Regions from separate parts of the Streptomyces sp. NPDC020845 genome, predicted to be linked through region 3. Evidence: riboswitches for the same ligand, from Rfam matches in the RefSeq annotation. Region 3 holds a riboswitch; each other region holds the start of a gene.
The links. Region 3 has a riboswitch for cyclic di-AMP ahead of ACH4U7_RS45300 (transglycosylase family protein). Riboswitches for the same ligand answer to the same signal wherever they lie in the genome.

Region 1 (7,767 bases), on a different contig from region 3:
AGCGGGCTTGAGCGGCCGCCGCTCACCGTGATGTCGCCCGCGTCCGGACAGCCGTAGACCACGGCCTTCTCCGGCCCGGTGAGCGCGTGCAGCGGATCGCCGGGCGCGGTCCGCTCCAGGCGGACCCGGACCAGCAGTGGTTCATCGGCGCTCGCGCTCGCGACCGCGCGCAGCCGGTGGCCCGAGGCGGCGGCCTCCCGCGCGGCCCGCGCCGTGCCGTCGTCCACCGGCTCGGTCTCGGTACGGACCGCCGAGGCGTCCCAGCCCCACAGCAGGGCCGCCAGCAGCCGCGCCTTCGTGGCGGCGTCGGAGCCGGACAGATCGGCGCTGGGGTCGGCCTCGGCGATCCCGCGCCGCCGCGCCTCGGCGACCGCGTCGGCCAGGGAGTCGCCGGCCGCGAGGCGGTCGAGCACGAAGGTGGCCGTGCCGTTCGGGCAGGCGCGGATCGTACGGCAGCCGAGGCCGCGTACACCGGCCCTGGCCAGGTCGCCCGCGGGCAGGGCGGCGCCGGTGGCGCCCGAGATCCTGATCAGGCTGCCGCCCTCCACCGCGGCCCGGCCCAGCTCCCGCCAGTGGCTGAGCAGATGGCTCTTGGTGGCGGTGACCACGTGGACACCGCGGCGCAGGGCGAGCAGCGCCTCGGCGGCCGCCTGGTCGCGCACCTCGGGGGACGAGGGCACGCACTGGACCAGCACCCCGGCCCCCGTACGGTCCAGCGTCTCGGCCAGCGACGGCAGCGGGCCCCACGCGGACCGGGGCGGCGGGGGCGCCCAGGTGCCCCAGCCCTCGGTGCCCCCGGTGCCCTCGGTGTCCCCGGTGCCTTCGGCGTCCCCGGTGTCCCCGGTGTCATCGGTGTCATCGGCGTCCCCGGTGCCTTCGGCGTCTGTGCCTTCGGCGGGCGGCGGCAGGTACTCGGCCGAGCTGGTCCGTACGGCCGCGAGGCGCAGCCGCGCTCCGTGGCGGTCCGCGAGGGCTTCGCCGTGCGCGGCGAGGTGGTCGACGTAGGCCCGGCCGACCGGGCCGTAGCCCGACAGCACGACGGAGGCCGGGGTGGCGCTGTGCTCCGACACGGATTCAGCTCTCTTTCTCACCTGGCTGGATACGGCCGCACGGTACGCCCGCCCGTCCACCGGTCGGTCGGCCGGGCCCGTCGGTCAGCCGAAGCGGACGGACGAGACGTCGTTGTCGAAGCCGATGGCCGCCAGGTCGGCGACATCGCCGGTCACGACCTTGGACCTGCCGGTGCAGTCGGGCCCGGACCAGATCTTCAGCGAACCGTCGGCCGACAGGGAGGAGGCGACGTCGTCGCGCGCCACGTTCTGGCAGCCCGGACCGGCCAGGCCCTGCGCCCCGTTGTCGGCGAATCCGGCGTCGTAGAACAGGACGACGCTGGTGGCCTTGGCGGTCCCGCCGCTCGGGGCAGAGCCCGCGGGGATGTTTTCGGGTCGACCGGCCTTCTGGCCGTCGGGCGTCATGCCGAACCAGGTGCCGCCGACGCCCTGGCCGTTGGTGTCCCCGGGCTTGGCGTCCTTGCTGAAGCGGTAGACCGGCCAGCCGTTGATGGTGACCTGGCGGGTGCCGTCGGCCCGCTTGATCACACCGATCGTGGACGGCTTGACCCCGTCCACGAAGATCTTGCCGCCGGGAGCGATGGGGACCGGCGGCCAGGTGGTGGCGCAGGCGCCCTCGCAGTTGGACTTGGACGGCATGGCGGTGTCCTTGTCGAAGCGGTAGAGGGTGAAGCCGGCGCCGTTGACCACGACCGGGTTCAGCGCCCCGGCCCGGCCCGCGGAGAGCTGGACCCACTTACGGGCCTTGGGGGTGCCCGAGCCCGCCCAGTCGCCGGTCTTCGGGGCCGCGCCGCCCTGCTTGGCGGTGCCGCTGCGGAACGAGAGGTCCATGGCGCCCGAGGCCGCCGAGGACCGCTCCGCCTCCGACGTCTTCTGCGACGCCTGGGGCGCCTTCGAGGTCTGGGACGCCCGGGACGCCTTGGAGTCCTGCGCCGAGTCGTCTCCGCCCCCGCAGGCCGTCAGCAGCAGCACACCGGTCGTGACGAGGGCGGCGAATGCGGCGGAACGCTTACCGAACATGAGGATCTTCTCCTGTAGGTCATTCGCTCCCAACCACCCGGGCGCGATCACCCCTCAGCACGTAGCGGTGGCCGGACCGGCCCAGCCGATGACGTATCGGGGACAGACCCTCGACGTAATGCGGACAAGCCCCACGCGGCGGTGACGGAGTGGACGCTTCCGTGACACACGGCGGGACCGGAGAGGCCGACCGCCCCTACGCGGGCCGGGTCGCGCCCGCGAACGGCATCTGGTCGATCGGCGCCACGCGGACGGGCGCGCCGGGGCGCGGGGCGTGGATCATGCGGCCGCCGCCGATGTAGAGGCCGACATGGCTGACGCCGGAGTAGAAGAAGACCAGGTCACCGGGGATGAGCTCGGTGCGCGAGACCCGTCGGCCCGCGTTGATCTGGGTGTAGGTGGTGCGCGGCAGCGCCACCCCGGCGGCCCGCCAGGCGGCCTGGGTCAGCCCCGAGCAGTCGTAGCCCTGCGGCCCGGTCGCGCCCCAGACATACGGTTTGCCGAGCGCCCCGTACGCGTACGAGACGGCGCGGGCCGCGCGGCCCGATGTGGCGTACGGCGCGGCACCGGCGCCTTCAGCCTCCCGGGCCTCGCGGGCCTCCCGGGCTTCCCGGGCTTCCCGGGCTTCCTGGGCCTCGTAGCGGCGGCGCTGTTCGCTGGTCAGCCGGTCGAGGAGGGCCTTGGCGGCGGCGAGCTTCTTGCGGGCGACGCCCCTGTGGCGCGCGAGCGCCGCCTGAGCGCCGTGCAGCTGGTCGAGCTTGTCCTGCGCCTCACCGCGCAGCCTGCCTAACTTCCGGGTCTGGCGGGAGAGGCCCGCGACGGTGGCGGCTTGGCGGCTGTTCGCGCGGTCGGCGAGCGAGGCCCGCCGCAGAAACTGTTCGGGGGAGGAGGACAGCGCGAGCTGGAGGGTGGGCGCGACGGTGCCGGAGCGGTACTGGGCGGTGGCGATGGCGCCCAGCGCGTTGCGCGAGGCGTTCAGCCGCGCCGTACCGCGGGCCGCCTCGTCGCGCAGCCGGTCGAGCGCCTGGCGGGCCTGGTCCGCCTTCTCCTTCGCGCCGTTGTACTTCTCGTTGGCCTCCTCGGCCTCCCGCTGGTACTGGTCCACCTTCGCCCGCACCTGGGCGGGGGTGGGGCGGGTCTCGGCGTGGCCGGTGCCGCTGACGGCGGTGACGGCGGCGCCCGCGAGGGCGACGGCGGCGGTCCAGGCGGTCCCGCCCGTGAGCGAGCGCTGCTTGGGCTTCCTGTGCGACGCCACGGCGGCGGGTCACCTTCCTTTTCCATCCGGCCGGGTTCCATCCGGTCGGGCAGGTGGCAGCCCGCCCATGAGGCGGGGACCCTCGGCTAACGGGAAGCGGACTGCCACCTGGGGGAGGAAGCTAGGCGGGCGGGCGCGGACGGGCGGTGCGATGAACGGGAGTGGACGGATTCGGCGCCCTGATGCCCGTATCCGACCGCCCGGCGCCCGGCTGCGGATGACTCGCGGGGCGGCCGTGATCGAAGCGGCGATCGTGACCCACCCGGTTGCCGGGGGCTGCTATGGGCAGGGCTACGCTCGCCAACCATGGACGTCCTCATCAATGTTTTCGTCGGGCTGCACATCGTCGGTATCGCCGCGCTGCTCGGCGGCTTCCTGGCGCAGCTGAAGCCGATGCGCGCGGGCGAGGGGCGGATGACCCCGGGGATGCTGCACGGCGCGCTGACCATGCTGGTGACCGGTGCCGCGCTGGTGGGGCTCAACCAGGCCGACGACAACAGCGTCAACAACATCAAGATCGGTGTGAAGCTGGCGCTGCTGATCGTGGTCCTGGGGCTGGTCTATGTGAAGCGCGACGACGAGAAGGTCGAGTCGTCGGCCCTCGGCGCGGTCGGGCTGCTCACCACGGCCAACATCTTCATCGCCGTCCTGTGGACGTAATTTTCGTCCTCTGGGCGTAATTTTCCGTACAACCCCCCGGCCCCGTCGTCTGTCCAACCAGGCAGAGCAGCTGTCTTACCGGGCAAGGCAGCCGAAGGGAGCGGGCAGTGGGGGTACTTGGGGGTTGGGGCCGCCGGACGGGCGTGGCCCTGGGGGTGGCGGGGATGGTGGTGCCGCTGGCGGTCGCGCTCGGCACCCCGGCGCAGGCCGCCTCGTCGTGCACGACGAGCGTCGGGCCGTACCAGAAGCAGGTGGAGAAGTTCCTGGGCCGCCCGGTGGACGGGCGGCAGTCGCGTACGGACTGTCTGGCGATCCAGAAGTTCCAGATCAACCACGGGATCAGCCCCACGATCGGCTATGCGGGGCCGGTCACCTGGGGGGTGATGAAGCTGATCAACTCGCAGAAGGCGGCCGGGCACAACCCGAACAAGGCGAAAAAGTGCCCCACCAACAAGGGCCGTATCGCCTGTGTGGACCTCACCCGCCAGCTGAGCTGGATCCAGGACGGCTCACGGCTGGTGTACGGCCCGGTGCCGGTGCGCACCGGCCGCGACCGGTATGAGACCCGGGGCGGGCTGAAGAAGGTCTACTGGCGGGACATCGACCACTGGTCGACGCTCTACGACGTCGCGATGCCGTACAGCCAGTTCTTCGACGGCGGCCAGGCCTTCCACTCCATCGCGGGCAGCGTGTGGTCGCCGCCGGGCTCCCACGGCTGCGTCAATATGCGCAAGGGCGACGCCAAGAAGTACTGGAGCCTGCTGCGCAACGGCGACGACGTATACGTCTACGGCCGCAAACCCGGCACCTGAGCCGCGCAGCCCGGCACCTGAAGCCGCGCAGCCGCCTCCCGGGCCCCGGAGCGCCCCTCCGGGACCCGGGGAGGCGGGAGGGCTGCTAGGCGGCCGGGCGGACGCTGCCGTAGATCGGCATCTCGGTGATCGGCGCCTTCTTGACCACATCGCCGGGCTTCGGGGCGTGGATCATCATTCCGTCGCCTATATAGATGCCGACATGGCTGATGTCGTCATAGAAGAAGACGAGATCGCCCGGCTGGAGGTTGGCGGTCGACACGCGCGTGCCGACCTTCACCTGGTCCCAGGTGGTGCGCGGCAGTGAGACCCCGGCGGCCTTCCAGGCGGCCTGGGTGAGCCCCGAGCAGTCGTAGGAGTTGGGTCCGGTCGCGCCCCAGACATACGGCTTGCCGAGCTGCGCCTGCGCGAAGGCGATGGCCTTGTCGGCCTTGGTGGAGGTCGAGCTGGAGGACCCCGAGGTCCCGGACGATCCCGAGGAACTGGAAGACCCCGAGGAACCGGAGGAGCTCGACGAGTCGGAGGAGCTCGCCTGCTCCTGCCGCCGCTTCGCCGCCTCCTCCTGCGCCCGCTTGGCCGCCGCCTCCCGCTGCTGCTGGGCCAGCTCAGCCGCCTTGCGCCGGGCCTCCTCTTCCTTCTTCTTCTCGATCGCCGCCAGCCGCGCCTTCTCCTCGGCGGTCAGCTTCGACAGCAGCTCACGGGCTTGGGTGAGCTTGCCCTGGACGGTCTTCTTCCTGGTCTTCAGCTGCTGCTGCGACCGGGTCAGCGACGCCAGGCTCTCGCCGGCCTTCGTACGCTCCTTGGCGGCCTTGGCCTGCTGCGACAGGAAGTCGTCGACGGCCTGCTTCTGCTCGCCGGACAGCCGGTCCATCAGATGGGACTGGTCGAAGATGTCCCGCGGGTCCTTGGCGAACAGCAGGGTCGCGGTGCTGTTGGCCATGCCGCCGCTGCGGTACTGCGCCGCCGCATAGCTGCCCAGCTTGCGCCGTGCCTCGTTCAGCTTTTCGGTGCGCTTGGCGACGCTGTCCAGCAGCCGGTCGACCTTGGCGCGCTGCTCGCCCGTGCGCTCCTTGGCGGCGTTGTATGCCTGGGTCGCGGATTCGGCCTGGTGGTAGAGCGTGTCGACCTTCTTCTTGACCTCTTCGACCGTTGGCTTGGGCTTACCGGGCTCGGCGCTCGCCGTCTGGGAGAGGAGGGTGACGGAGGCGAGGGCGGCCGTGGTGACCCCGACGGCGGTGCGGCGGCCGGTGGCCGAGTCCAGTATTCGGGTCCGCGGCTTGCGGTGCGACGCCAAGGGAGGCGACTCCTTCCGTGGACCGCCTACCGGGTTAGCTGTCGGGTTCGGGCGTCGGAAGGCTGCCCTACGGTCCGGGCGGCGGACGGCTGGCGTCGCCGCGCTGGACCGATTCACCCCAGTGGTACGTGGGGGTCCCCGGCTCCGGCTGCCTCGCGGCGGGGCCGGACTCGGCGGAGACAGCCCGTGTCGACGCTGGTCGCCGACGGGTTCCGGACCGCCTGATGGAGGACGGTAGTGGTCTTGTGGGGCTCGTGTGAAGGCTGATGTTCGAATTGTCCCGAAACCGTTTCGTGACTTCCGCGCATACGCTGTCAGTGCGGCGCCCTAGACTCGGTGAGCGATGAGCAGCCTCTTTGATGACAGCTTCCTGGCGGACCTCGGGCCCTCGGACGAGGAGCCCCCGCCGCCCGAGGACGACGGCGGGCCCGCCGCTGAGGACGTCCCGCACGACCTCTTCGACGGGAAGTTCGACGCGCCCGCCCCCAGGGAGGCGTACTACCGCGACGGCGCGGCGCGCCCCGCGGTGGATCCGGCCGCGCTCCTGGAGGGGATGAACGAGCAGCAGAGGGCCGCCGTGGTGCACACCGGCTCGCCGCTGCTGATCGTCGCGGGCGCCGGATCGGGCAAGACCCGGGTGCTCACCCACCGCATCGCCTATCTGCTCGGCGCGCGCAGCGTGCACCCCGGCCAGATCCTCGCCATCACCTTCACCAACAAGGCCGCGGGCGAGATGAAGGAGCGGGTCGAGGAGCTGGTCGGCCCGCGTGCGAACGCCATGTGGGTGTCGACGTTCCACAGCGCCTGCGTGCGCATCCTGCGCCGGGAGTCCAAGAAGCTCGGTTTCACGTCCTCCTTCTCGATCTACGACGCGGCCGACTCCAAGCGGCTGATGGCGCTGGTCTGCCGGGATCTGGACCTCGACCCGAAGCGGTATCCGCCCAAGTCCTTCAGCGCCAAGGTCTCCAACCTGAAGAACGAGCTCATCGACGAGGAGACCTTCGCCGGACAGGCATCGGACGGCTTCGAGAAGACGCTCGCCGAGGCGTATGTGATGTACCAGTCGCGGCTGCGCGAGGCCAATGCCCTCGACTTCGACGACATCATCATGACGACGGTCAATCTGCTCCAGGCATTCCCCGACGTCGCCGAGCACTACCGCCGCCGCTTCCGCCATGTCCTGGTCGACGAGTACCAGGACACCAACCACGCGCAGTACACGCTGGTGCGCGAGCTGGTGGGCCCGGGCCCGGTGGCCGCCGCCGATGGCGTTGGTGAAGGCGACGTCGGCGAGGGGATCGGGGCCGCCGAGCTGTGCGTGGTGGGCGACGCCGACCAGTCGATCTACGCCTTCCGGGGCGCCACGATCCGTAACATCCTCCAGTTCGAGGAGGACTATCCGGACGCCACGACCATCCTCCTGGAGCAGAACTACCGCTCCACCCAGACGATCCTCAGCGCGGCCAACGCCGTCATCGAGCGCAATGAGAACCGGCGCCCGAAGAACCTGTGGACCGACGCCGGCGCCGGGGCGACCATCACCGGCTATGTGGCCGACACCGAGCACGACGAGGCCCAGTTCGTCGCCGACGAGATCGACCGGCTGACGGACGCGGGCGACGCCAGGTCCGGGGACGTGGCCGTCTTCTACCGGAC
Region 2 (7,767 bases), on a different contig from region 3:
CACACTCCGGCTGCTGGGCGAGACCGAGGAGGCGCTGGCGCTCAACAAGGAGACGCTGCCGGTCTTCGTCGAAACGCTGGGGGCCGACCACCCCTGCACCCTCACCTGCGCCATCAATCTGGCCAGCGATCTGTACACGCTGGCGGACTACGAAGAGGCGCACAGCCTGGACACCGAGAGCCTGGCCGCCTGTCGCGAGCGGCTGGGCGAGGACCATCCCACCACGCTGGCCTGCGCGGTCAATCTCTCGGCTGACCTGCGCGCCCTGGGCGAGAGCCGGTCGGCCGAGGAACTGCACAACGACGCCCTGGAGCGGTTCCGCCGGGTGCTGGGCACCCAGCACCCGGCGACCATCGCGGCGGCCCGTGGTATCCGTGCGGACTGCGACCTGGAGGCGTACACGTTCTGACGCGACGCCTTGGCGTTCAGCACCGGGTCCCGATCCAGCGGGCGAGAGCCACCGGGTCGGGGCCGCCACCGGCCGCATCGCGCAGCGCCCGGTACAGCGCTAGCACGACCTCCGGGCAGCCCAGCAGTGCTTCCTTGGCCGGGCCCGCGGGCATGGTCAGGGCGAGCCCCGACCAGGCGGGGAGGTCGTCAGGACGCTCGGCGACACGGTCGCGGTAGCCGCGCAGCGCGGCCGCCGTGTCCCCGGCGGCCCAGTCGAGGTCGGACCTCAGCGGGGCGTCCATGCCGTCGAACGGGTCCCCCTCCGGCTTCTCCCGCAGCAGGGCGAAGCCGGCCGGGTCGCGCAGGCGCAGCCGGACCAGCGCCGGGCGCGCCGCCACCGCCGTCCGGGACGCGCGCAGCATCGTCGTCGGAAGGGTGTCCGGAGCGGGTCGGCCCAGCCGCCAGGCCCGCGCCCACTGCCCGGTCCGGCCGGGGTCCACCGACAGATGATGCAGGCGGTAGAGCAGCCGGTGATCGAGGATGAGGTCTTCGGCGGCGCGCAGCGGAATCTCCGACACGGGCTCTGTGAGCCATTCGGCCAGTCGGACCTCGATCCCCCGCAGAAAACGGTCGCCCAGGGCGGTGAGCTCCGCGTGGGCGCGCAGCATCCGCAGCCCGTGGGAGGTCTGCGCGCGCCGCAGCGCGAACTCGAACTCCGAAATGGCCCGTGTGGTCTCGTCCGCTACGACATGCCTGTGGGCTTGCCAGAAGGCCGTGACGCCCAAGAAGGCGTACACGCCGTGCAGCAGACCGCGCAGCGGGCGGGGATCCACGCGCCAGGGCGCGTAGTGAATCTCCTCCAGACCACCGTGGATCAAAGGCACCAGGTCGAGGAGCGCGCTGAGTTTGACGTGCTGGGCCTCGTGGATCAGGGAGGCGGCGAGGGTGACCGAATCAGCCGGAGGGTTCAGCAGGACGCAGCCGTATGCCTCGGGTGACGAGGCACTGAAAGGTTCCGCCCGGGCGGGGTAGCGCACGGGGACGACGGAGATCAGACAGTCGGCCACACCGGCCGGATCCACATTGCTCTGCCGGGCGACGAGCGCCCAGGCGCTGTCGAAATGTTCCTGCCACCGCCACGCCTCCGGTTCACTCAGCCGCGTCGGAGCGGTGGGGCGCAGAAAGTCCCGGTAGGGGTCGAGGTCGTCCAGATAGGGCGAGCAGGGGTGGGCGGGGTGCCGTCCGTGCAGCCGTCTCAGAGGGTGCCAGCCCTTGACGTCCCGGGTGAGGTCGGAGGGCAGCGGCACCGTGTGCGGGCCGGCTCGCAGGGCTCGGCCGCCCGCGCCGTCGGCGACGATCTCTGCGACGGGGGACTCGCAGCCCGCCAGGTCGACGAAGCCCAGCGCCGGTAGCATCACCCCGCCGTCGCGGACTCCGACCACGATCCGGAAGTCGATCCCCGCTAGGAGGGCCGCCGAAGCGGCCACGGTGTGCAGATAGCCGGTTTCCAGCCACAGCGGGACCGCTGTGGTCTCCTGCTCTCCTTCCTCCGCGATGCCCCGCAGCCTGCGCAGACAGCGGCTGAGCCAGGCACCGACCGGGGGGTGCAGCAGCAGCCGCTCCACGCTCGGCGGGCTGCGCCGCTCGGCCTTTATCAGCAGCTCCCACGCCTCACGGGGGGCCGCCAGCGGCCCTGGCACCCGGGGATGGGAGGAGGCAAAATCGGTCAACGCGCGTAGCAGAAGCAAGAGGCGACTGCGCTGGCCCGCCCGTAACTCGGCGATCGCCGCCGCTCCCCCACCGCCATGTGCCATCTCTTCAAAGCACGCTTCGGACAGCCGGTGGTGACGGCTCATCGGTGACGCGGGGAGCGGCTGCGTACGGCGCGGGGCCGGGAGCGGGTAGGGAGGGCCAGCTGAATAGTCCGCCGGCATGGCCGCCTTTCTTGGTGGGGTGAATGCTGTCGCGCCACGCCGGGATTCCATCAACAGCCCTGTTGGTTCGCAGCGGAGGTCGTGAGTGTCGGCGGGGACTGTACGAGTTCGAGCAACCGCTGGGTCGCGAGAGCGAACTCCTGACTGTCGCCCAGTTCTTCGAGCGTCGTTCCCGAGAGGTCCACCAACTCCGTCTCGACCCCGGTCGCCGCTCGCTCCATGACATCGTCCCCCTCTAGACGCTCCGCGCCGGCTCAGGCGAGGCCTCTTCACATGGTGGCCCACCCGATAATGATTGCGGAAGGGCGAAAGGGGCCAGTGGGTGTCGGGCCCATCAAGATTTTGGGACATCCGGGGGCGTCATGTGGCCCCGCTTCCCGGCCAATTCATTTCCGGCGCCGCACGGTCGGGCGCGGGCGGGGGGCAGCGGTTCCGCGCCCGGCCGTGGCGCTCCGGGTCAGGGCTGGGAGCCCGGCTCGAGGGCGGTGACTTCGAATACTTCGCCGCAGACCTGGAGGGAGCGCGCCGACGTCTTCATCGAGCGGTAGGAGTCCGGCGGGTAGGCGCGAATTTTGGACGCGGTCCGCCAACAGGGCTTGTCGGACAGGCCTTTGTTGAGGGTGTGCAGACTCGCGTAGGCGCTGTCGCCGGGTTTCAGGACGACCGTGGGCCGCGCCGGTCCTCGGCGGGCGGCGGGGTCGCCGATAGCCGTGCCGGGGCTGTCGAGCAGGGAAACGCCGGGAAAGCCCGTCAGCGTGCAACTGGCCTCACCGGTATTGGTGAAGGCCAGAGGAACATAGACATTGCCCGCGCCGATATCCATCCGGCCGACGGACAGTTTCAGCTGATCCTCGGCGCAGATGCGGCGCGCGGCGGGCGGGGCGCCGGAGGCGCCCTCGGTGCCGACGGACGGCTTGGCCGCGCTCGGCGCCTTCGCGGGGGTCGAGGCCCGGCCGGAGTCATGCGCGCGTCCGCCGGGTTCAGCGGCGCCGGGCCGGCCGGCGCTCGCGGCCGAATGGGATGCACCCGCGGCGCCGGGCGGCGCGGGCGCCCCGGAGTCCTCGTCGGCGCCGCAGGCGGTGACCGCGGCCAGCGCGCCGATGAGCAGTGCGGATACGGATAAGACCGGCGGCAGACGCCTCGCGGGCGTCCCGCCGTACCGCTGAGCCATGGGCAACCTCCTGTGGGTCGGGCATCCGGCGGCCCGTCAGCCGCCGCGCCGAGTGCCCCGACTTTCCCCGTCCATTCCCCTTCGGCTCCTCTTCCCCCGATCAGCGTCCTTATGTCTGCGACGGCATTAATCGCATAACAGGGGCAATTCGGCATTGCGGATTCCGCACCACAATCACCCCATCCGTAAAGCGGTGACGCGGATCACAGTTCATCACCGCCGTGATCGATTTCCGGACACAGGTCCGTCGAGACCTTGTCGTGACCTAAACCATGTGTTTACTGTGCCGCACCCGGCGCATTCCATGCACGGGTCTCTCCCTCGCCGGAGCGCCGAGTCCTGCCGTGGCGGAGGAGTGACACGACGACCTGTCACGGCAGGAGCGGGGGAACCAGGTAGGCGCCGTGCCGCGCTATGTCGGGCGGGACGGCTAGGGGTGAAGTCGCGCCACGGTGCCGGGGGCACCGGGAACGGCGCGGCCGGGCAGCTCCCGCCCGAACCCGACAGCTCACCTCGCAGGCGTCAGGAGAGGATGAGCTCAATGGCTGCACGCGGACGTCACCGCCGGCCCCGGCCCCGCCGCGTCTCCCGCGCCTCGCTCGCGTTCACCGCGGGCGGCGCCGGCGTGGCACTGCCCCTCATAGGCGTCGGCCAGGCGAACGCCGCCTCCGTCGACACCTGGGACAAGGTGGCGGAGTGTGAGTCCACCGACAACTGGAGCATCAACACCGGGAACGGCTACTACGGCGGCCTCCAGTTCTCACAGTCCACCTGGAAGGCGTACGGCGGGACGTCCTTCGCGCCCCGGGCCGATCTGGCCTCCAAGGACCAGCAGATAGCCATCGCCGAGAAGGTACTCGACGCCCAGGGCCCCGGCGCCTGGCCGGTCTGCTCGGTCAAGGCGGGGCTGACCCGCGGCGGCCAGCCCGCGGATGTCACCCCCGGCACCGCGAGCGGCCGCGCCCAGACCCAGACCGCTCCCAAGGCCACCCCCAAAGCGACTCCGAAAGCCACCCCCAAGGCCACTCCCAAAACCGAGTCCGCTCCGGAAGCCGCGCCCAAGGCCACCACCAAGGCCGTCGACCAGAGCGCGGCCACCACCGGGCGGTCCGGCTCCTCGTACACCGTGGTCAGTGGCGACACCCTGTCCCGAATAGCCGACGCGCAGAACATGGACGGCGTCGGCGGCTGGCAGCGGCTCTACGAGGCCAACCGCCGCGTCATCGGCGACGACCCGGACCTGATCTACCCCGGCCAGAAACTCACCCTCGACACACACCGGTCCCCCGCCGCACAGCCCCGCGAGAGCCAGCCCCGGACCGAGCAGCGTACGGATCAGGCCAAGCAGCGCGCCGAGCAGGCGGCCAAGCAGCGGGTCGAGCAGGCCAACAAGGCCCGCGAGCGCGCCAAGAAGAAGTCCGGCTCGGCGGCGCACTCGTCGTCCTCGTCGGCGTCCTTCACCTCGCCCGTCGCCAGCCACGCCGTCGGCACCGCCTACGGCATCTCCGGCAGCAACTGGTCCAGCGGCCACCACACCGGGGTCGACTTCCCCGTCGCCACCGGCACCCAGGTGCGGGCGGTGGGCTCGGCCGAGGTGGTCGCCGCGGGCTGGGGCGGTGCGTACGGCTACCAGGTCGTGCTCCGCCACCCCGACGGCATGTACAGCCAGTACGCGCACATGTCGGCGCTGACCGTCCACGTCGGCCAGACGGTGTCCGCCGGCCAGCAGATCGGCCGGTCCGGGGCGACCGGCAACGTGACCGGACCGCATGTGCACTTCGAGGTGCGCACCGGCCCCGACTACGGCTCGGATGTCAACCCGCTCGCCTATCTCCGGTCCAAGGGCGTCCAGATCTGAGAGGTGTGTGAACGAAGGGTGCTCTGCCGCGGCCCGGTGCCGCGGCAGACCCGCCCTACATCACCAGATGTGCCTTCGCGTGCGTAACCTCCTCGATGTCACCGCCCGCCTTCGAGATCAGCCGGTGAGCGAGGTTGTTCAGCGCACGCGCCGCCGCGATCTCCTCGCCGACCCGCGGCTGCGCCGGGTCGTCGGGATTCCGGTTGGCCCGGCCCTGTGCCAGGATCTCGGTCCCGTCGTGCATCCTCAGCCGGACGACCGCCTCGGTCAGGGGTCCGAGCTCACGGAACTCCATTTCGATGTCGCATCCCACGATCGTCTCCATCGCGGTCATCACCTCCTGCTTCACTTACCAGGATGCGCCTGACCCGGCATCCCGGTCGACCGGGAGAGCAGCTCCACGACCTCGGCGTCGCTGGTCTGGGAGAAGTCCTCGTACCATTCGCCGACCGCCGAGAACTCCGCGGGGGTGGACAGACACACCACGTCGTCCGCGTCCTGCCGCAGCGCCTCGGCCGCGTCCGGCGGCGCGACCGGGACCGCCAGCACCACCCGGGCCGCGCCCTGGGCCCGGGCGACCCGGCAGGCCGCCCGTGCCGTGGCACCGGTGGCGATCCCGTCGTCCACGACGATCACCGTCCGGCCGCCGACCGCGACCCGCGGCCGGTCGCGCCGGAACCGCCGCGCCTGCCGTGCGAGCTCCTCTTCCTCGGTTCGCTCCACCTCCTCAAGCTCCTCTTTGCGCGCCCGGCTCATCCGTACGATCGCGTCGTGCACCACCCGCACCCCGCCCTCGCCGATGGCGCCGAAGCCCAGCTCGCGGTGGAAGGGGACGCCCAGCTTGCGGACGATGATCACGTCCAGGGGCGCCTTCAGCTCCCGCGCCACCTCGAAGGCCACCGGCACCCCGCCCCGCGGCAGCCCGAGCACCACGGGGTCCTCGCCGCTCAGGGGGGACAGCCGGGCCGCCAGCCGCCGCCCGGCGTCCACGCGGTCGACGAAGATCATGACTCACCCCGCTCGTACAGGGAGACCCCGCTCTTACGACTCCATCCGAAGATTCCCCCATCCGCAAACCGGCGGGGACCCGGTCGGCCGCGTCGGCGCGCGCAAGCGGGCCGGGGCGGCCCACCCTGGAACCATGGAGAACGCCACGGATCCGAGCGAGTCCGGCCATCTCGTCTTCGTGGACGCGTACGACGCGGACACCAGATACCGGCGGGTGTGGCTGCGCGGCCTGGGCTGGGAGCCGCTGGAGCGGGAGGAGTTCGAGCCGCGGGTGCGACGGCTGTTCCCGGACATCGACCTGGACGACCCCGAGCAGGTCCACTGGGTCGACCGGCCGGGCCAGTGGCCGCCCTGGCATCCGGGTGAAGCATGACGGTCCTCGTCGGCACCTCGGGGTGGCAGTACAAGGACTGGCGCGACGTACTGTATCCGTCCGACTGCCCACAGCGGCTGTGGCTGGAGGAGTACGCGCGGGGGTTCGCCACCGTCGAGTCCAACAACGCCTTCTACCGGCTGCCCACCCGCGAGCAGTTCGCCGCCTGGCGGGAGCGCACCCCCGCCGGGTTTGTGATGGCCCTCAAGGCCAGCCGCTATCTCACCCACATCAAGCGGCTCCGCGACCCCGAGGAGCCGGTCGCGCGGCTGATGTCGCACGCCGAGGGCCTGGGCAACCGGCTGGGCCCCGTGCTGCTGCAGCTGCCGCCCACCCTGCGCGCCGACAGCAGGCTGCTGGACACCGCGCTCGGCTGCTTCCCCGCCGGGACGCGGGTGGCCGTCGAGCCCCGCCATGACTCATGGTGGACCGACGAGGTCCGGGGGGTGCTGGAGCGCCGGGGAGCGGCGCTGTGCTGGGCGGACGCCGCCTCCCGGCCGGTGACCCCGCTGTGGCGCACGGCCACGTGGGGCTATGTCCGCTTCCACCACGGGCTGGCCAGGCCCGCGCCGCGCTACAGCCACCAGTCGCTGACCGCCTGGGCGCGCCGGGTGACCGACGCCTGGCCCGAGCGCGGCGATGTCTACGCGTACTTCAACAACGACCCGGGCGGAGCGGCCGTCCACGACGCCGTGGTCTTCGCCCGGGCCGTGGCGCGGCGCGGCCGCGAGGTGAGCCGCACCCCCGACCTGTGACCGGCCGCGCTCCCTTCGGTAAGTGGTCACTCCTTGACCGCGCCGCCCAGCATGCCCTCGATGAACCGGCGCTGCAGGGCCACATAGACGACCACCACCGGCAGCGCGATGAGCACCGAGGCCGCCGCGAGCAGCGCCGCGTCGGAGCTGTGCTGCCCCTGGAAGAAGGCCAGGCCAAGCGGGACCGTACGGTGGGCCTCGTCGCTGACCATGACCAGCGCCATCAGGAATTCGTTCCAGGTCCACATGAAGGTGATGACCACCATGGTGGAGATGGC
Region 3 (7,767 bases):
TGGCGCCGAGGGAGACGACCTCGCGCTTGAGGAACATGCCCAGCGTCCAGTCGGCGAAGACCCGGATCTTGCGGTTGAAGGTCGGCATGGCCATGCCGTGGTAGCCACGGTGCATGTACCAGGCGAGCCGGCCCTTGAGCTTGATCTTGGTCTTGCCGAGGACGATCATCGCGACGCCCTTGTGCAGACCGAGCCCCGCGACCGCGCCCTTGTTGGCGTGCTTGTACTCGCGCTGCGGGAAGCCCCGCATACCCGAGATCACGTTGTCGCCGAGCACCTTGGCCTGGCGCAGCGCGTGCTGGGCGTTCGGCGGGCACCAGGCGCCCTCGCCGACGGCGAGGTCCGGCACCTGGGCGTTGTCGCCCGCGGCCCAGATGTACTCGGTGCCCTGCACCTGAAGCGTCGGCGCGGTGTCCACATGGCCGCGGGGGCCGAGCGGCAGGCCGAATCGGGCGAGCGCCGGGTTGGGCTTGACGCCCGCGGTCCACACGATCGTGTTGGAGTCGACCTCGAGGCCGTTCTTGAGCACGACATGGCCGTCGATGCAGGAGTCCATCGAGGTGCTGAGGTAGACCTCGACACCGCGCTTCTGCAGGTGCTCCAGGCCCCACTGGCCGAGCTTCGGGCCGACCTCGGGGAGGATCTTGTCGGCGGCGTCGACGAGGACGAAGCGCATGTCCTCGCGCTTCACGTTCGGGTAGTACTTCGCGGCGTCGCGCGCCATGTCCTCGACCTCGCCGATGGTCTCCGCACCCGCGAAGCCACCGCCGACGAAGACGAAGGTCAGCGCCTTGCGGCGGATGTCCTCATCGGTCGTGGAGTCGGCCTTGTCGAGCTGCTCGAGGACGTGGTTGCGCAGGCCGATGGCCTCCTCGATGCCCTTCATGCCGATGCCGTTCTCGGCGAGGCCGGGGATCGGGAAGGTGCGGGAGACGGCGCCGAGAGCGACGACCAGGTAGTCGAAGGGCAGCTCGTACGCCTCGCCGACGAGCGGCTGGACGACGGCGACCTTGCGGTCCTGGTCGATGGTCGACACCCGGCCGGTGAGGACCTCCGCCTTGGGGAGCACGCGCCGCAGCGGGACCACAACGTGGCGCGGGGAGATGCTGCCGGCCGCAGCTTCTGGGAGGAAGGGCTGGTACGTCATGTACGAGCGGGGGTCGACGACCGTGACGGTCGCCTCGCCGTACCGCATCTTCTTCAGGATGCGGCGTGCCGCGTACAGGCCTACGTACCCACCGCCTACAACGAGGATCCTGGGACGCTCCGTGGTGCTCATGTTTCGAGTATCCAGCACCCTCAGGGGGGTGCCTCGTGAGCCCCTTCACAAGCATGGTGAGAGGGTCTGCTACACTCCGCGGCCCCCGTGACACATGCCATATCCGCACAGGGGAACCACCAGCCCGGGCGGCGCGTTGACAACCCCGCTGATCTGCACTTGTGAGGGAACGCGGGAGTAGACCACCGGGGTCCGGGACGGGTCTGTCATATGACCGAAACAGGTGTCGTCGGGGCCGCCGGACGGGCCCGGCCCCCGAAACCGCCGCCGAACCGGCCCCGGGGCTCACACCAGGCGGTCACCAGGGGCCTTTTTCATGTGAAGCTTTTCACGAACTTTTTCCCGCTCGGGTCTCCACCGGCCCCTTACAGGGGGTCCACACCCCCTCCGGACCCCGTCAGGCGAGGCTCCAGGCGATCCCGTCGAGGATGTCGTGCTCGCTCACCACGACCTCCCGGGCCCCGCACCGCTCCATGATCGTCAGCAGTACGAGCGCACCCGAGGCGATCACATCCACCCGGCCCTCGTGCATCACGGGGATCGCCGCCCGCTCGGCGTGGGTGGAGCCGATCAGCTTGTCCGTGATCTCACGGACCTGGTCCAGGGAGACGCGCGAGTGGTGGATGGCGGCGGGGTCGTACTCCCGCAGCTCCAGCGCGATACCGGCGACGGTGGTGACCGAGCCCGCCAGCCCGACCAGACTACCCGCCTCCCGGATCGGCACCGTCTCCTCGACGAGGTCGAGGGCCCGCTCGATATCCGCCCGTATGGCGGCGATCTGATGGACCGTCGGCGGATCGGTGATCCGTCCGTCCACGACCAGATGGCGCTCGGTCATCCGCACACAGCCGATGTCCACGCTGCGCGCGGCCCGCGCATGGTCGTCGCCGACCACGAACTCGGTCGAGCCGCCGCCGATGTCCACCACCAGATACGGCCGGGCGAACCCCTCGCGGTCCGTCAGCTCCTTGGTGGCGCCCGTGAAGGAGAACTCCGCCTCCTGGTCGCCGCTGATCACCTCGGGCTCCACGCCCAGGATCTCCACGACCCCGCGTACGAACTCCTCGCGGTTCTCCGCGTCGCGCGAGGCGGAGGTGGCGACGAAGCGGACCCGCTCCACGCCGAGCCCGCCGATCACCTCCGCGTACTCACGGCAGGCCGCGAAGGTGCGCTCCAGCGCCTCGGGGGCCAGCCGCCCCGTGCGGTCCACGCCCTGGCCGAGCCGGACGATGCGCATCCGGCGGTCGAGCTCGGTGATCCGGCCGGTGGCCGGGTCGGCGTCGGCCACCAGCAGCCGGATCGAGTTGGTGCCGCAGTCCACGGCCGCGACGCGGGTCACGCTCTGTCCCCCGCGTTCTTCTCGGCGTCCGCTGCGCCCTTTTCGGCGCCCTTCGCACCGCCGCACGGGGCCACACACGGCCCCTTCGCCCACCACTTCGGCAGCATGGCGATGGCCTCGTCCCCGAGCGGGTTGACCCCGGGGCCCGCGGCGAGCGAGTGGGCGACCAGGACATGCAGACACTTGACCCGGTCCGGCATACCGCCCGCGCTCGGAAAGCCCTCCAGCACCTCGATCGCGTCACGGCGCGCGACGTAGTCCTCATGGGCCGCCCGGTAGGCGTCGGCCAGTTCGGGGTCGGTGGCCAGCCGGGCCGTCATCTCCTTCATCACGCCCTCGGCCTCCAGCGTGCCGATCGCGGAGGCGGCGCGCGGACAGGTCAGGTAGTAGAGCGTCGGGAAGGGCGAGCCGTCCTCGAGCCGCGGCGCGGTCTCTACGACGTCCGGATTGCCGCAGGGGCAGCGGTGCGCGACGGCGCGCAGCCCGCGCGGAAGGCGGTTCAGCTGCTCCTTGACGGCGGCGATGTCCGCGTCGGTGGGCGCGGTGGGCTCCGTCTGCGGAGGGGGCGTGTGCATGGGTCGGAAGTTCTCTTCGATCGGTTCGGGGCCGGTCGCCTCCGGCGGCCGGTTCTTCGGTCAGCGCTTCACACGGCTATCGGCCTTGTCAGCGGCGTCTGCCGCATCAGCGCTGTCAGCGCTGTCTACAGTCCGCCACATGTTGCTGTACCACGGGCGGTCGGCCGCGCCCTGGTCGGCGGAGCGCTCGGTCTGGCCGCTGCCGTCGACCACGCTGTAGCCCGTCTCCCCCGGCTGCGTGAAGTGCAGCCGCTCACGGGCCTGCTGCTGGATGTACGCGGGGTCCTGGAGCCTGGCCTTCTGCTCGCGCAGCCGCTTGACGTCCTCGCGCTCCTTCTGGGCCTGGCGCCGCTGGTCGGAGATGTCCGAGCGCTGCGAGATGTACTGCCGCATCGGATACGCGAGGGCCACCACGAGCGAGCAGACGACCAGCGCGAGCAGCGCGGCCCGGCCGGTGAGCCGGCTGCGGCGGCGTCGGATGCGGGCGCGGTAGACGCGGGCGGCGGCGTGCTCGCCGAGCGCCCTGAGCCTGGTCGCGGTGGAGAACCGATCCCGATCCGCCGGCACGTCGCCTCCCCGGTCGTGACTTCGCTACGTACGCCGTCCCCGGCCACGGTACGGGACCGTGGCCGGGGACGTGCATCAGGCTCGGCGGAGTTCAGCCCTTGAGGACCGCGCCCTTGAACCGCGGGAAGGCGGAGCGGCCCGCGTACACCGCCGCGTCGTCGAGGATCTCCTCGATGCGCAGCAGCTGGTTGTACTTGGCCACGCGCTCGGAGCGGGCGGGGGCACCGGTCTTGATCTGGCCGCAGTTGGTGGCGACGGCCAGGTCCGCGATGGTGACGTCCTCGGTCTCGCCGGAGCGGTGCGACATCATGCACTTGAAGCCGTTGCGCTGGGCGAGCTCGACGGCGTCCAGGGTCTCGGTCAGCGAGCCGATCTGGTTGACCTTGACCAGCAGCGCGTTCGCGGTGTTGCTCTCGATGCCGCGGGCCAGCCGCTCCGGGTTGGTGACGAACAGGTCGTCGCCGACCAGCTGGACCTTGTCACCGAGCTGGTCGGTGATCGTCTTCCAGCCGTCCCAGTCCTCCTCGTTCAGCGGGTCCTCGATGGAGACCAGCGGGTACGCGTCGACCAGCTCGGCGTAGTACGCGGTCATCTCGGCGGCGCTGCGGGTCTGGCCCTCGAAGGTGTAGGCGCCGTCCTTGTAGAACTCGGAGGCGGCCACGTCGAGCGCCAGCGCGATGTCCTGGCCCGGCTGGTAGCCGGCCTTCTTGATCGCCTCGACGATCAGGTCCAGGGCGTCGCGGTTGGAGTTCAGGTTCGGGGCGAAGCCGCCCTCGTCGCCGAGGCCGGTGGACAGGCCCCGCTCCTTCAGCACGGACTTCAGGGTGTGGTAGACCTCGGTGCCCCAGCGCAGCGCCTCGGAGAAGGACTCGGCGCCGATCGGCGCGATCATGAACTCCTGGATGTCCACGTTGGAGTCGGCGTGCGAGCCGCCGTTGAGGATGTTCATCATCGGGACCGGCAGCAGGTGGGCGTTGGGGCCGCCCAGGTACCGGAAGAGCGGGAGGTCGGAGGCCTCGGAGGCGGCGTGCGCGACCGCGAGCGAGACACCGAGGATCGCGTTGGCGCCGAGCGAGGACTTGTCCGGGGTGGCGTCCAGGTCGAACATCGCCTGGTCGATCAGGCGCTGCTCGGTGGCGTCGTAGCCGACGAGCTCCGGACCGATCTGCTCGATGACGGCCAGGACGGCCTTCTCGACGCCCTTGCCGCCGTAACGGCTCTTGTCGCCGTCGCGGAGCTCAAGGGCCTCGAAGGCACCGGTCGAGGCACCGGAAGGCACGGCGGCACGGCCGGTGCTGCCGTCGTCGAGGCCGACCTCGACCTCGACCGTGGGGTTGCCTCGCGAGTCGAGGATCTCGCGAGCTACGACGACGTCGATGGACGGCACGAGGATCTCCTTCGTATGGGTCTGTCTCTGCAGCACGAGCCTAACGGGCCCGGAGGGCCCACCCGACGAAGCCCCGGCGGGGCGCGCCTCGCGTGGGGGCGGCGCGCCCGGCCGGGGCGGTCTTCGGGGGTGCGGGGGCCGGGGGTACCGGGGTGGGGGGAGGCCCGGCCGGGTGGGTCAGGAGAGGTGGAGCAGCTGGCCCGGGAAGATGAGGTTGGCGTCCTCGACGATGTCCTTGTTCAGCTCGAAGAGCTTCTTCCAGCCGCCGTCGACGTGGTGCGCGTCGGCGATCTTGGAGAGGGTGTCGCCGGACTTGACCTTGTACTCGCCGTCGCCCTTCTTGATCGCGTGGCGGGCGTGCCCGCGCCCGGCGTGCTCGCTCTCCTCGCGGGGCTGCGCCTTCGGCTTGGCGGGCTGCGCGGGCTTGGCCGTCTCGGCCGGCTGGGCGGGCTTGGCGGCCGGCTTCGAGGGCTGGGTGGTGGAGGTGGAAGGCGTCGGGGTGCCGGTGGTGGTCAGGCCCGTGCCGCACACCGGCCAGGCGCCCTTGCCCTGTCCGGCCAGGACCTTCTCGGCTATCTGGATCTGCTGGTCCTTGGTGGCCAGGTCGGCGCGGGCCGCGAAGGCCGTGCCGCCGTACGCGGCCCAGGTGGAGTTGGTGAACTGAAGGCCGCCGTAGAAGCCGTTGCCGGTGTTGATCGACCAGTTGCCGCCGGACTCGCACTGCGCGACCGCGTCCCACTGGGCGGTGGTCGCGGCCGAGGCGGAGGTGGCCCCCAGGAGCGGTGCGGCGACGGCCGCACCAGCGACGCCGGCGAGCGCGGCGATGCGGGTGACCTTGGAGGGACGGCGGTGCTTACCCTTGTCGTTACGCATGTTCGTTCCTCACCGACGCCTACGAGGTGAGCTGTCGGGTTCGGACTGTGAGTTGCCCGGCCGGATGCGGCTGACCGCACCTGGCTTCACCCCGAGCCGAACGGGCCCGTCTCCAGGCCGCTACGGCGCCTACCTTGGTTCCCCCGCTCCTGCCTTCGGCGCAAATGCGTCGGTTTCCCCCCGACCGCCGGCAGGACTCGGCGTGACGATCGACGGTGCCCGCGGTGGCGAGCGGAAAGACGTTAAACACACCTTCCGATGAGGTTCAAACACCGACATCCCAGCGAATGAGGCCGTATCCGCACCCAGCCATCCCACATCCACGCAGGTGAGGCCGGGTGCGGAAAGATCGGACAGCCGACGCACGCCGGGCGATGTGACGAGATGTATGTCTCACTGCCGCCAGATCGGGCAATTCACCCCGAAATGCCGCTATCTGGCGCTGAGATCGAGACGCTGACCAGGGTGGATAAGGTCCGGGTCGGTTCCGATGAGGGGTTCGTTGGCCTCGTAGAGCTTGGGCCACCCTCCGTCCACCTTCTGGTCGTCCGCGATGTCTGACAAGTTGTCACCGCCGCGCACGGTGTAGTCCTCGCGACCGAGAGGCTGAACGGGGGTCTCGGTGTGCTCCGCGTCGTCGCGCGAGGCATGGCGCCCCGAGGACCGGGTGTCGTCGTCCGCCGTACCCGCGGAGTCCTGCTCGCGGGCGTCGGGCGCGCCGCGGTGGCGGCCGGTGGGGGAGGTGGCGGAGTCCTCGCCCTTCGCGTCGCGGTCGGAGCGCTCGTCACCCTTACCGCGGGACGCTTCGTCGGAATCGCCGGACTTCTCGCCCTTTTCACCGGACTTGTCGTCGGGGGTCGCGGAGGGATCCGGCTTATCGACTTTGTCGGATGTATCGGAATCTTCGGAACTACCGGAACTGTCCGAGCTGTCCGATCGATCGCCCCGACTGGAGTTGTCGGACGCTTCGTCCGTATCGGAGTCGTCGATCCCCGTGGGTTCGCTCGAATCCTTGGCCTCGGGGGTCCCCTTCCCGCCGGGGTTCACATCCAGCGCGTCGGCGAGGCCGGCGAGCCCGGCGTCCAGCGCACAGCTCGGCCAGGCGTCCGGGCCGCGGTCGGCGAGGATCGCCTGGGCGATGGCTATCTGCTGGGAGCGGCTGGCGAGGTCGGGGCGCGGGGCGTACTGCTGGCCGCCGTACTTCTTCCACATGTCCAAGGTGATCTGCAGACCGCCATAGAAGCCATTGCCTCCGTTGGCGCTCCACATCCCGCCGCTCTCGCATTCGGCGACACGGTCCCAGGTCTGGGTGGTGTCCGCGGCCTGGGCGCCGACGGCGCCGAAGAGCGGCATGGCGATGCTCGCACCCGTCACCCCCGCGGCGACCACGATTGCCGGAGCCTGACGGGGGCGGCGGTGTCGACCGTTCCCGGAGCGCATGCGTTCTGCCTCTCGTGTGGCGGCTGAGTCGTCGGTTGAACATAGCGACGCCATCTGATCATCACAAGCAGATGTATCCCAGGTCACGCGGTGATCACGCCGTTGACGTTATGTCACATATGCCGAGTGCCAAGGGCGTTTGCTAGGTGATCGGGCCCCAGGTCACGGGCAGTTCGCGCAGCCCGCGCATGATCAGACCGCCGCGCCGGCGGATCTCCTCCGGCTCCACCGCGAGCCGCAGATCGGGCAGGCGCCGCAGCAGGGTGCCGATGGCGGTCTGGGCCTCCAGCCGGGCCAGTGGCGCGCC
Region 4 (7,767 bases), on a different contig from region 3:
CGCAGCATGCCCACCGCACCCATACTCGTCACCGGCGCCACCGGAAAACAGGGCGGCGCCACCGCTCGGGCCCTGCTCGCGCAGGGTGTGCCAGTACGCGCCCTCGTCCGTGACCCCGACAGCGCCCCGGCCCGCGCCGTACAGGCGCTCGGGGCGCAGCTCGTCGTCGGCGATCTCCGCGATCGCGACGCCGTACGGCGTGCCGTGGACGGCGCGCGCGGCGTCTTCTCGGTGCAGATGCCGGACCTGACCGACTTACTGGGCGACACGGAGTGGGTGTGCGGGAGCAATCTGATCGACGCGGCGGCCGAGGCGGGCGTCGAACACCTTGTCCACACCTCGGTCTCCGGCGCCGGACAGCACCGTGAGACACCCGGCTGGGGCGACGAGCGCTGGAAGGGCATGGAGCACGTCTTCGAGACCAAGGCCGCGCTCCAGGACCGGGGGCGTGATGCGGGATTCCGGTACTGGACGCTCCTCAAGCCGGGCTTCTTCATGGAGAACTTCCTCGTACCCGGCTTCATCTTCAGCCCCGACGGCCGCCGGCTGGTGTCCCTCATCAAGCCCGACACGGTATTGAAGCTGATCGCCGTCCAGGACATCGGCAACGCCGCGGCGGCCGCCTTCGCCGACCCCGAGCGGTTCAACGGCGTGGAGCTGGAACTCGCGGGCGACGAGCTGACCATGGCCGAGATCGCCGCCGTGCTCTCCCGCGCCAGTGGAACCGAACTGACCGCCCCGGACATGACCGCGGAGGAGGCACTGGCCGCCGGGATGCCGGAGTTCGCCGTCGGGCATGAGCGGCTGAACCTCGTGGACGAGCCCGCATCGCCGCGGTACGCCCGCGCGCTCGGGCTGCGGGTCACCGGCTTCGCGGAGTGGGCCACGGAGCACGGGGCCGCGCTGCCCCCCGCCCAGCAGACGGCCCGGCAGACGGCCCAACAGGAAGTCCGGCAGGAAGCCCAGTAGACGCACGGCAGTAAGCCCAGGAGTGAACCCGGGAGGCAGCCCCCGGACGCGTAGCCCACCCGCGCCGGCCCGGCCCCAAACCCCTGTTGCAGAGTCGGTGCTCGATCATGACCCCATCGGCGCGTACGGCCACCCCGCCAGGCATAGGGTCGAGGAAGGAGAGACCCTCACAGTGGAGGTAAGAGGTCATGGCCGGAATCCCGGCAGGTGTGGTGGCCGCGAGCGGGCTCGTCGGCGGATACGGGGTCGCGCGCTGGACCAAGAAGCGGCAGCTGGGCGGGGTGGCGCTGGCGGCGGCCGGGGTCGTGGCCGCGCGGGGGTGGCAGCGGAAGGCGGGGACCGGGACGGCGGCGGCGCTCAGCGGGCTGTACGTCGCGGCCTTCGCCGGGTCGCATCCGCTCGCCAAGAAGCTCGGCGCCTGGCCGTCCGTCCTCACCGTGGCCGGCGGGGTCGCCGCCGCGTCCTGGGCCGCCGCCGACCGGCGGAGCGCCGGGGCGGCCGCCTGACCACTCGCCACGCGGCCCGGACACTTGTGGTGGATACGGGACAGGGACACGCCGTGACGTCGGCGTGTCCCTGTCCCGTATCCACCACGGACGCGTAAACGGACGCGTAAGGGGCGCTACTCCGACGCCGACGTCAGCAGCGCCAGCTCCTCCTCCGTCAGCTTCAGGTCCGCCACCGCCAGCAGCGCCGGCAGCTGATCCACCGTACGCGCGCTCGCGATCGGGGCCACGACCGTGGGCTGGGCCGCCAGCCAGGCCAGGGCGACCGTAGCGTGCGCGGCGCCGTGGTTTGCGGCCACATCGTCGAGGGCGGCGAGGACCTTCTGGCCGCGCTCGGTCTCCAGGTACTTGGCCGCGCCCTCGGCCCGGGCGCTGTCCACCGAGGCGCCGGGGCGGTACTTGCCGGTGAGGAAGCCGGATGCGAGGGCGTAGTACGGGAGGGTCACCACGCCATGGCGGGCGGCGACATCGGCGAGCGGGCCCTCGAAGGTGTCGCGGGAGACCAGGTTGTAGTGCGGCTGGAGGGCCACGTAACGGGCCAGTCCCTCCTTCGCCGAGAAGTCCAGGGATGCCTCAAGGCGTTCGGCGGAGATGTTGGAGGCCGCGATCTGGCGGACCTTGCCCGCCTTCACCAGCTCGTCCAGCGTGGAGATGATCTCCTCCACCGGCACCGAGGTGTCGTCGTAGTGGGTGTAGTAAAGGTCGATGTAGTCGGTGCGCAGGCGCTTCAAGGACTCGTCAAGGCCCGCCTTGATCGCCGCGGCGGACAGCCCGCGGGGCGTCGGCACGCCTGCGCCCACCTTGGTCGCGAGGACGATGTCGGCGCGGTTGCCCCGTGAGGCGAACCAGTTGCCGAGGATGGTCTCGGACTCTCCGCCCGAGTTGCCCGGCACCCATGCGGAGTACACATCCGCCGTATCGACGAAGTTGCCGCCCGCCGCCGCGTAGGCGTCCAGCACGGCGAAGGACTCGGCTTCGTCCGCCGTCCAGCCGAAGACGTTCCCGCCGAGGGAGAGCGGGAAGACGGACAGATCGCCGATCTGCCTGCGGCTCTCAGCCTGCTTGGTCTGCTTGGTGTTCTGGGTGTCTTTGGTGTCAGCCATGCGTTGTTTCAGCGCCGAGGCGGAGAGGGGTATTCCGTCGTACGGGCGCCAATGAGCGGCAAAAAACCGGCGGCCCTGGCGTCAAGGGGGGAGAGAGCGCCAAGGCCGCCGGGGTAAAGGGACCCGGTCAGCAGGTCATCGGGCCGAAGGTCATCGGGCCGAAGGTCATCGGGCCGAAGGTCATCGGGCCGATGCCCGCGGGGGACGGGGTCGCGAGGGACGGCGGGGTCGCGGCGGTCACGGGTTCAACCCGTGCGCGCGGAGCCAGGGCATCGGGTCGATCGGGCTGCCGCCACCCGGCCGGACCTCCAGGTGGAGGTGCGGGCCGGTCACATTGCCCGTGGCGCCGACGCGGCCGACGACCTCGCCCGTCGTCACCGAGCCCGACGTACGGACCATCGACGACAGGTGGCAGTACCAGATCTCGGTGCCGTCGCTCAGCTTGAGCACGATGCGGTAGCCGTACGAACCGGCCCACCCGGCCGAGGTGATCGTGCCGCCGTGCAGCGCCTTGACCGGGGTGCCGGTCGGGGCGGCGAAGTCCTGGCCGGTGTGGTCGGCCGACCACATGTCGCCTGCCTGGCCGAAGGACGCGGTCAGGGTGTACGAGGCGACGGGGAGGGTGTACTGGGCGGCGAGCTTGGCCAGGCGCTCGGCCTCGGCCTTCTTCCTGGCCGCCTCCTCCGCCTTCCGCTTGGCCTCGGCCTCGGCGGCCTTCTTCTCCGCCTCCGCCTCGGCCTTCCGCTTCGCCTCCGCGTCGGCGGCCTTCTTGGCCACGGCGGCAGCCTTCTCGGCGGCCTGCTTGGCGGCGGCGTCGGCCGCGGCCTCGCGCTGCGACTCGTCGGCGGCGTTCTGCTGGTTCTCGGCCTGCTGGAGGATGCGGGCGCGCAGCGCCTCGCCCGCGTCGGTGGTGCCGTTCTCCTCGTCCTGGGAGGTCAGACCCGCCTGGGAGAGGGGGGCGGCCGAGGTGCCGTCGGAGCTGGAACCGGAGTCCGAGGAGAGCAGCGAGCCGATGCCGGGCAGGTCCGCCGCGTCGGGGAGGACGTCCGTCACCTTGTCGGCGACGTGTGCGAGGTCCGGCATGGCTATGGGGGCCTTGGGGCGGTCCTTGGCGCTCGCCATCCCGCCCGCGCCGACCGCCGCGATCACGCCGACGCCGAGAACGGCGCCGCTGCGGGCCATCGTGCCGCCGCGCTGCTTGGCGACGCGGTGCCGGCCGCGCACCGGGGCTATGGATTCCTCAGTGGGATTCCACTCGTCCCACGTCTCGGTGTCCTGCCCGTTCCTCGCCTCGGCGGCCGGTTCGAACCAGGAGCCGTAGCGGGTGGCTGTCCCCGCTCCGGCGCCGGACGTGCGGGACGGAGCTTCTTCTAGGGCAGACCTGTTGGACGCCACGCGGGCGCACTCCTTTCCTTCCCTCTCGCCTACCGGGTTAGCTGACGGGTTCGGAGCAGGAAGGTCTCCTACGGGTCAGGTTCGACCCGATTCACCCCAAGGTTGGTGGTTCCCCGGTTCCCTTGGTGTTGCTGTTGTCGCTCTGCTGCTGGTGCTGCTGTGCGTACGGGATTCGGCGACGGCGCACGGTGCCGCCTCTTGCGGCGGCAGTGACGACCGCGCTGCGTTATCGAACGTTAATAGAGAGCACGACCCGATTCCAAGCCGTTCCCGGGAATCAGAGCAACCTTTGAGGTGACGTTAACGACCAACATGGGACAGATGGGGGTGAGTCGGCAGCGACCCGAGCACACCCGGAAACGCCCCCGAACTGATCGTGCGTCAATCGTTATCCGGAGGGATCATGCTCCGCTACGGAACGTGTTCGGGCTCGGCCCCCGGCGCCACCGGGGCGCGGCGCAGCGCCAGCAGCGCCATGTCGTCCGCGGTCCCGCCGCCCGTATGCCGCTCCACATCCGCCACCAACGCGTCGAGCAGCTCCACCGGTCCGGCGAAGCGTCGGCCGCGCAGCTGGACCGCCGGATCGTAGAACGTGCCCTCCGCATCGCGCGCCTCGCTCACCCCGTCGGTGAACAGCAGCAGGGTCACCCCCTCCGCGAACCGCAGCTCCTCCACCCGGTCCGGCCACGCCCCCAGATCGCCCATCCCCAGCGGCAGCGCCGGCATCTCGGGATCGGCCTGGCGCACCGCACCCTCCCCGTCCAGCAGCAGCGGCGCCGGGTGGCCACGGTTGATCAGGCGGAGCATGGAGTCGCCGCGGGGGATCTCGGCCAGCACCGCCGTGATGAACCCCTCGGCCTGCTCGATATCGGCCCGCCGGGCCCGCTCCCGCTGCAGCGCCCGCTCCAGCCGCAGCGTCAGCCCCTCCAGCGTGGCCTCCTGTTCGGCGGCCTCCCGGAAAGCGCCGATGATGATCGCGACCACCTCGACCGACCCCAGCCCCTTGCCCCGTACGTCGCCGATGACCATCCGTACGCCGTGCGGGGTGTCCTGCACCGCATACAGGTCGCCGCCGATCGCGGCGTCCCGCTCGGCCGCCACATAGCGGGCCGCGATGTCCAGGCCGGCCAGCCGGGCCGGCGGCACGGGCAGTACCGCGCGCTGGGCCGCCTCCGCGATGCCGCGCGCCGACGCCAGCCGCCGGGAGCCGCGGCGGACGACACGGTTGATGAGGAGGGCCAGCAGGGCGACCGTCACGACGGTGGCGACCTCGGTGGCCGACTGGGCCCAGTCCCGGACGCCGTGGAACTCGGCCAGCAGGCAGGAGGCGGCGACGGTGAGGGTCCCGATGAGGGCGGTCAGCCGCAGCGGATAGAACGGGGCGGCGACCAGGGGGGCGGCGGCGAGGAAGGGGGCAGCGGTGTAGGCGGCCGGGGTGCTGATGTCGTAGATGACCCCGCCCACGATCAGCACGCCGGGGAGCCAGGGCGCGAAGCGGCGGCCGGAGGCGCCCATGGGCGCCTCATCGCCCACGCGGGGTCTGTCGGCGCGGGGCACATCGGCCCGGGGTCCGTCCGCGCGGGCCAGGTCCGCGCGCGGTGGTTCCCCGCGCTGGGGCGCACACGGTCTCGTACGGCGTCCCGTACGCCGCCTCATGGCCCTGTACGCCGTCTCATACGCGGGTTCGGTTCGTACGCACCCCATCAGACTCCCGGGTGACGGGGCGTCGGGCGAGCCGGTGTCGGCCAGGTGGGTGCGTCAGAACACGGCGCGGGGACAGGGAAAGGGAAGGGGCCGGACGGGGACGGGACGCGTCAGAGGTCGACGCCGAGTGCGCGGGCGTGGCGGTCCGCCGCCAGCTCGGCGGAGACCTCGTCGAGATACACCTCGCACACCAGCCGCCCGTCGGCGGTCAGGTTGTGCTCCAGCTCCCACAGGACGATCTCGTCCCCGCCGGCGAGGAGGAACGCGTGCTCATAGAAACGGCACCACGTGGCGTCGGGGCCGCCGGGGCGACGGCGCGGCTTCGGGGCCAGCGCGATGTCATGGGCGAACGCCGTGGCGAGCAGCTGCTCGGTGTCCGCGCCGGGGCGGTCGGGGTTCTCCGCGCGGCGCAGCACGCGGCGGGCGTGGTCGGCCGAGTCGTCGGCCACATACGCGCGCGGGGTCTCCACCGGCGCGACGGCGTGCAGCAGTTGCTCGGGCAGCCACAGTGGTAACCCCTCGAGCTCGTCCCAGCGGGCGCCGCCGCCGATCCGCTCGTGCACCCGGCGCTCGGCCAGGGCCAGGGCGTCCTCGTCGGCGTAGACCTCGAAGAGCGGGCGGCGGTCCTGGCCGGTGTTGTGCTCCAGCTCCCACAGCAGCAGGCTGCTGCCGTCGGGGAGCAGGAAGATATGGCGGTAGGTGCTGTAGCCGAGCGGACCGGCCGGCTCGTTGCACTGCCGGCAGGAGCGCAGCTCGGACTGGTGCATCAAGGCGTCCCGGGCCCGGCCCAGCACCGCCTCGTCGATCTCGAAGCCGTTCTGCGCGCGGGCGAGAAGCCCGTCCAGGTGCTCGGCAGGAGTGCCGCCACCCGCGCCAGCTCGTGAGTGCCCCATACCTGTCTCCTCCCGCCTCCCGGCCGTCCCCTCGCCGTCCCCCCGGCGACTGTTTCTCGCGCACTTACCGTAGCGGCGCGAACACAGGCCGCGCGTGCGGTTCGGCGAAGCCGTCTGTGGGCCGTGCCTCACTCAGTCCTGCGTCGGGAAGCTCGGATATATCACTCGTTCGGCCCGTCGAACAACCCGGACGGTGGGATTCCGGTCCCGCGCCGGGTTGACGGCACCTCTTTCGCAATTCGCATAACAGCCTCCGCACTCGCGCATCGTCCCTGGCCCGATCGGCCGGATTCTCCCGCTCAAAGGCGCAAGGCGAACGAGGCAAAGGGGCGACTAATTATGCCGGATGAGTGAAGGTGAAAGCCAGCCCGAAGCTTTTACAGATTTACGTCGTTGACGTGGATGTCCGTGATTCCGCGGCAGACACCCACCGGGAGGAATTAAGTGAACATCGTAAAGAAGGCCGCCCTCTTGGCCGCCACCGCCGGCGCGATCGTGCTCGCCGGCGCCACCGGCGCGTCAGCCGCCAGCGGTGGCGGTGGCGGCGTCCAGAGCAATGACTGTGACACGCGCGTCGGCTCCATCCTGGACCCCGCCGTGGCAGGGCCCACCGGTGACATCGAAGTCGGTTCCAGCTGCATCAACATCGACTACGGCGGCTCGGCGTTCCAGAGCAACGACTGCGACACCTCGGCGGGCATCGTCACCAACACGGCTGGGGCCGCTCCCTCGGGCGACATCAAGCTCGGCAGCAGCTGCTCCAACATCTCCTACCCCAAGGCGACCACGTCCGTCCGCTCCGGCGGCAGCAGCTACAACAACAACTACAGCGACGGACTCCGCAGCGACGGCCACGGCAACTACGGCACCGAGCAGCACGGCAGCTACGGCAGCTGACCCCATGCCAAGTTCGCTGTGTTCCCCCGAATGAGAAAAGCAGGGTGAACGCATCTCTGGCTTCCATCGCGGCCCCGGACACTGCTTCGTCCGGGGCCGCCTTGGCGTTGCGAGGAGGAATCGGCCAGCGCAGACTGACGATGTCTCTAATGCGCCGGACGGGTAGAGGTGCGGCGGCTCGGGGACCCATCGATGCCTGCCCTCGTTGGTCAGATGTTCACGGATAACCGTCGAGAACCCATTTGGAGGCTTTATGCACGGGCGCAAGAGGACGGCGCTGCTTCTGGCGGCTGTCGGTGC

Region 1: another riboswitch for cyclic di-AMP. It lies ahead of ACH4U7_RS25255 (NlpC/P60 family protein); the one in region 3 lies ahead of ACH4U7_RS45300 (transglycosylase family protein).
Region 2: another riboswitch for cyclic di-AMP. It lies ahead of ACH4U7_RS09470 (transglycosylase family protein); the one in region 3 lies ahead of ACH4U7_RS45300 (transglycosylase family protein).
Region 4: another riboswitch for cyclic di-AMP. It lies ahead of ACH4U7_RS44900 (M23 family metallopeptidase); the one in region 3 lies ahead of ACH4U7_RS45300 (transglycosylase family protein).

The regions. Positions count from the first base shown of each region.
Region 1 covers NZ_JBIRSJ010000009.1:358,747-366,513, forward strand. The annotation lists gene ACH4U7_RS25230 (homoserine dehydrogenase) at 1-1,070, opposite strand, end outside; gene ACH4U7_RS25235 (hypothetical protein) at 1,155-2,090, opposite strand; gene ACH4U7_RS25240 (NlpC/P60 family protein) at 2,287-3,345, opposite strand; gene ACH4U7_RS25245 (hypothetical protein) at 3,652-4,005, shown strand; gene ACH4U7_RS25250 (L,D-transpeptidase) at 4,170-4,817, shown strand; gene ACH4U7_RS25255 (NlpC/P60 family protein) at 4,903-6,111, opposite strand; cyclic di-AMP (ydaO/yuaA leader) riboswitch at 6,119-6,297, opposite strand; gene pcrA (DNA helicase PcrA) at 6,455-7,767, shown strand, end outside.
Region 2 covers NZ_JBIRSJ010000003.1:514,753-522,519, reverse strand. The annotation lists gene fxsT (FxSxx-COOH system tetratricopeptide repeat protein) at 1-409, shown strand, start outside; gene ACH4U7_RS09485 (HEXXH motif domain-containing protein) at 426-2,120, opposite strand; gene ACH4U7_RS09480 (hypothetical protein) at 2,375-2,545, opposite strand; gene ACH4U7_RS09475 (DUF4232 domain-containing protein) at 2,782-3,495, opposite strand; cyclic di-AMP (ydaO/yuaA leader) riboswitch at 3,850-4,031, shown strand; gene ACH4U7_RS09470 (transglycosylase family protein) at 4,037-5,353, shown strand; gene ACH4U7_RS09465 (dsRBD fold-containing protein) at 5,409-5,678, opposite strand; partial or broken gene ACH4U7_RS09460 (phosphoribosyltransferase) at 5,720-6,361, opposite strand; gene ACH4U7_RS09455 (hypothetical protein) at 6,495-6,734, shown strand; gene ACH4U7_RS09450 (DUF72 domain-containing protein) at 6,731-7,489, shown strand; gene ACH4U7_RS09445 (carbohydrate ABC transporter permease) at 7,516-7,767, opposite strand, start outside.
Region 3 covers NZ_JBIRSJ010000023.1:44,507-52,273, reverse strand. The annotation lists gene ACH4U7_RS45325 (NAD(P)/FAD-dependent oxidoreductase) at 1-1,279, opposite strand, end outside; gene ACH4U7_RS45320 (exopolyphosphatase) at 1,677-2,618, opposite strand; gene ACH4U7_RS45315 (DUF501 domain-containing protein) at 2,615-3,193, opposite strand; gene ACH4U7_RS45310 (septum formation initiator family protein) at 3,254-3,760, opposite strand; gene eno (phosphopyruvate hydratase) at 3,852-5,147, opposite strand; gene ACH4U7_RS45300 (transglycosylase family protein) at 5,325-6,020, opposite strand; cyclic di-AMP (ydaO/yuaA leader) riboswitch at 6,022-6,191, opposite strand; gene ACH4U7_RS45295 (transglycosylase family protein) at 6,453-7,460, opposite strand; gene ACH4U7_RS45290 (cytochrome P450) at 7,603-7,767, opposite strand, start outside.
Region 4 covers NZ_JBIRSJ010000022.1:145,871-153,637, reverse strand. The annotation lists gene ACH4U7_RS44915 (NmrA/HSCARG family protein) at 7-969, shown strand; gene ACH4U7_RS44910 (hypothetical protein) at 1,158-1,475, shown strand; gene ACH4U7_RS44905 (aldo/keto reductase) at 1,592-2,578, opposite strand; gene ACH4U7_RS44900 (M23 family metallopeptidase) at 2,816-3,973, opposite strand; cyclic di-AMP (ydaO/yuaA leader) riboswitch at 3,985-4,161, opposite strand; gene ACH4U7_RS44895 (PP2C family protein-serine/threonine phosphatase) at 4,385-5,488, opposite strand; gene ACH4U7_RS44890 (DUF6227 family protein) at 5,788-6,570, opposite strand; gene ACH4U7_RS44885 (hypothetical protein) at 7,015-7,467, shown strand; gene ACH4U7_RS44880 (hypothetical protein) at 7,721-7,767, shown strand, end outside.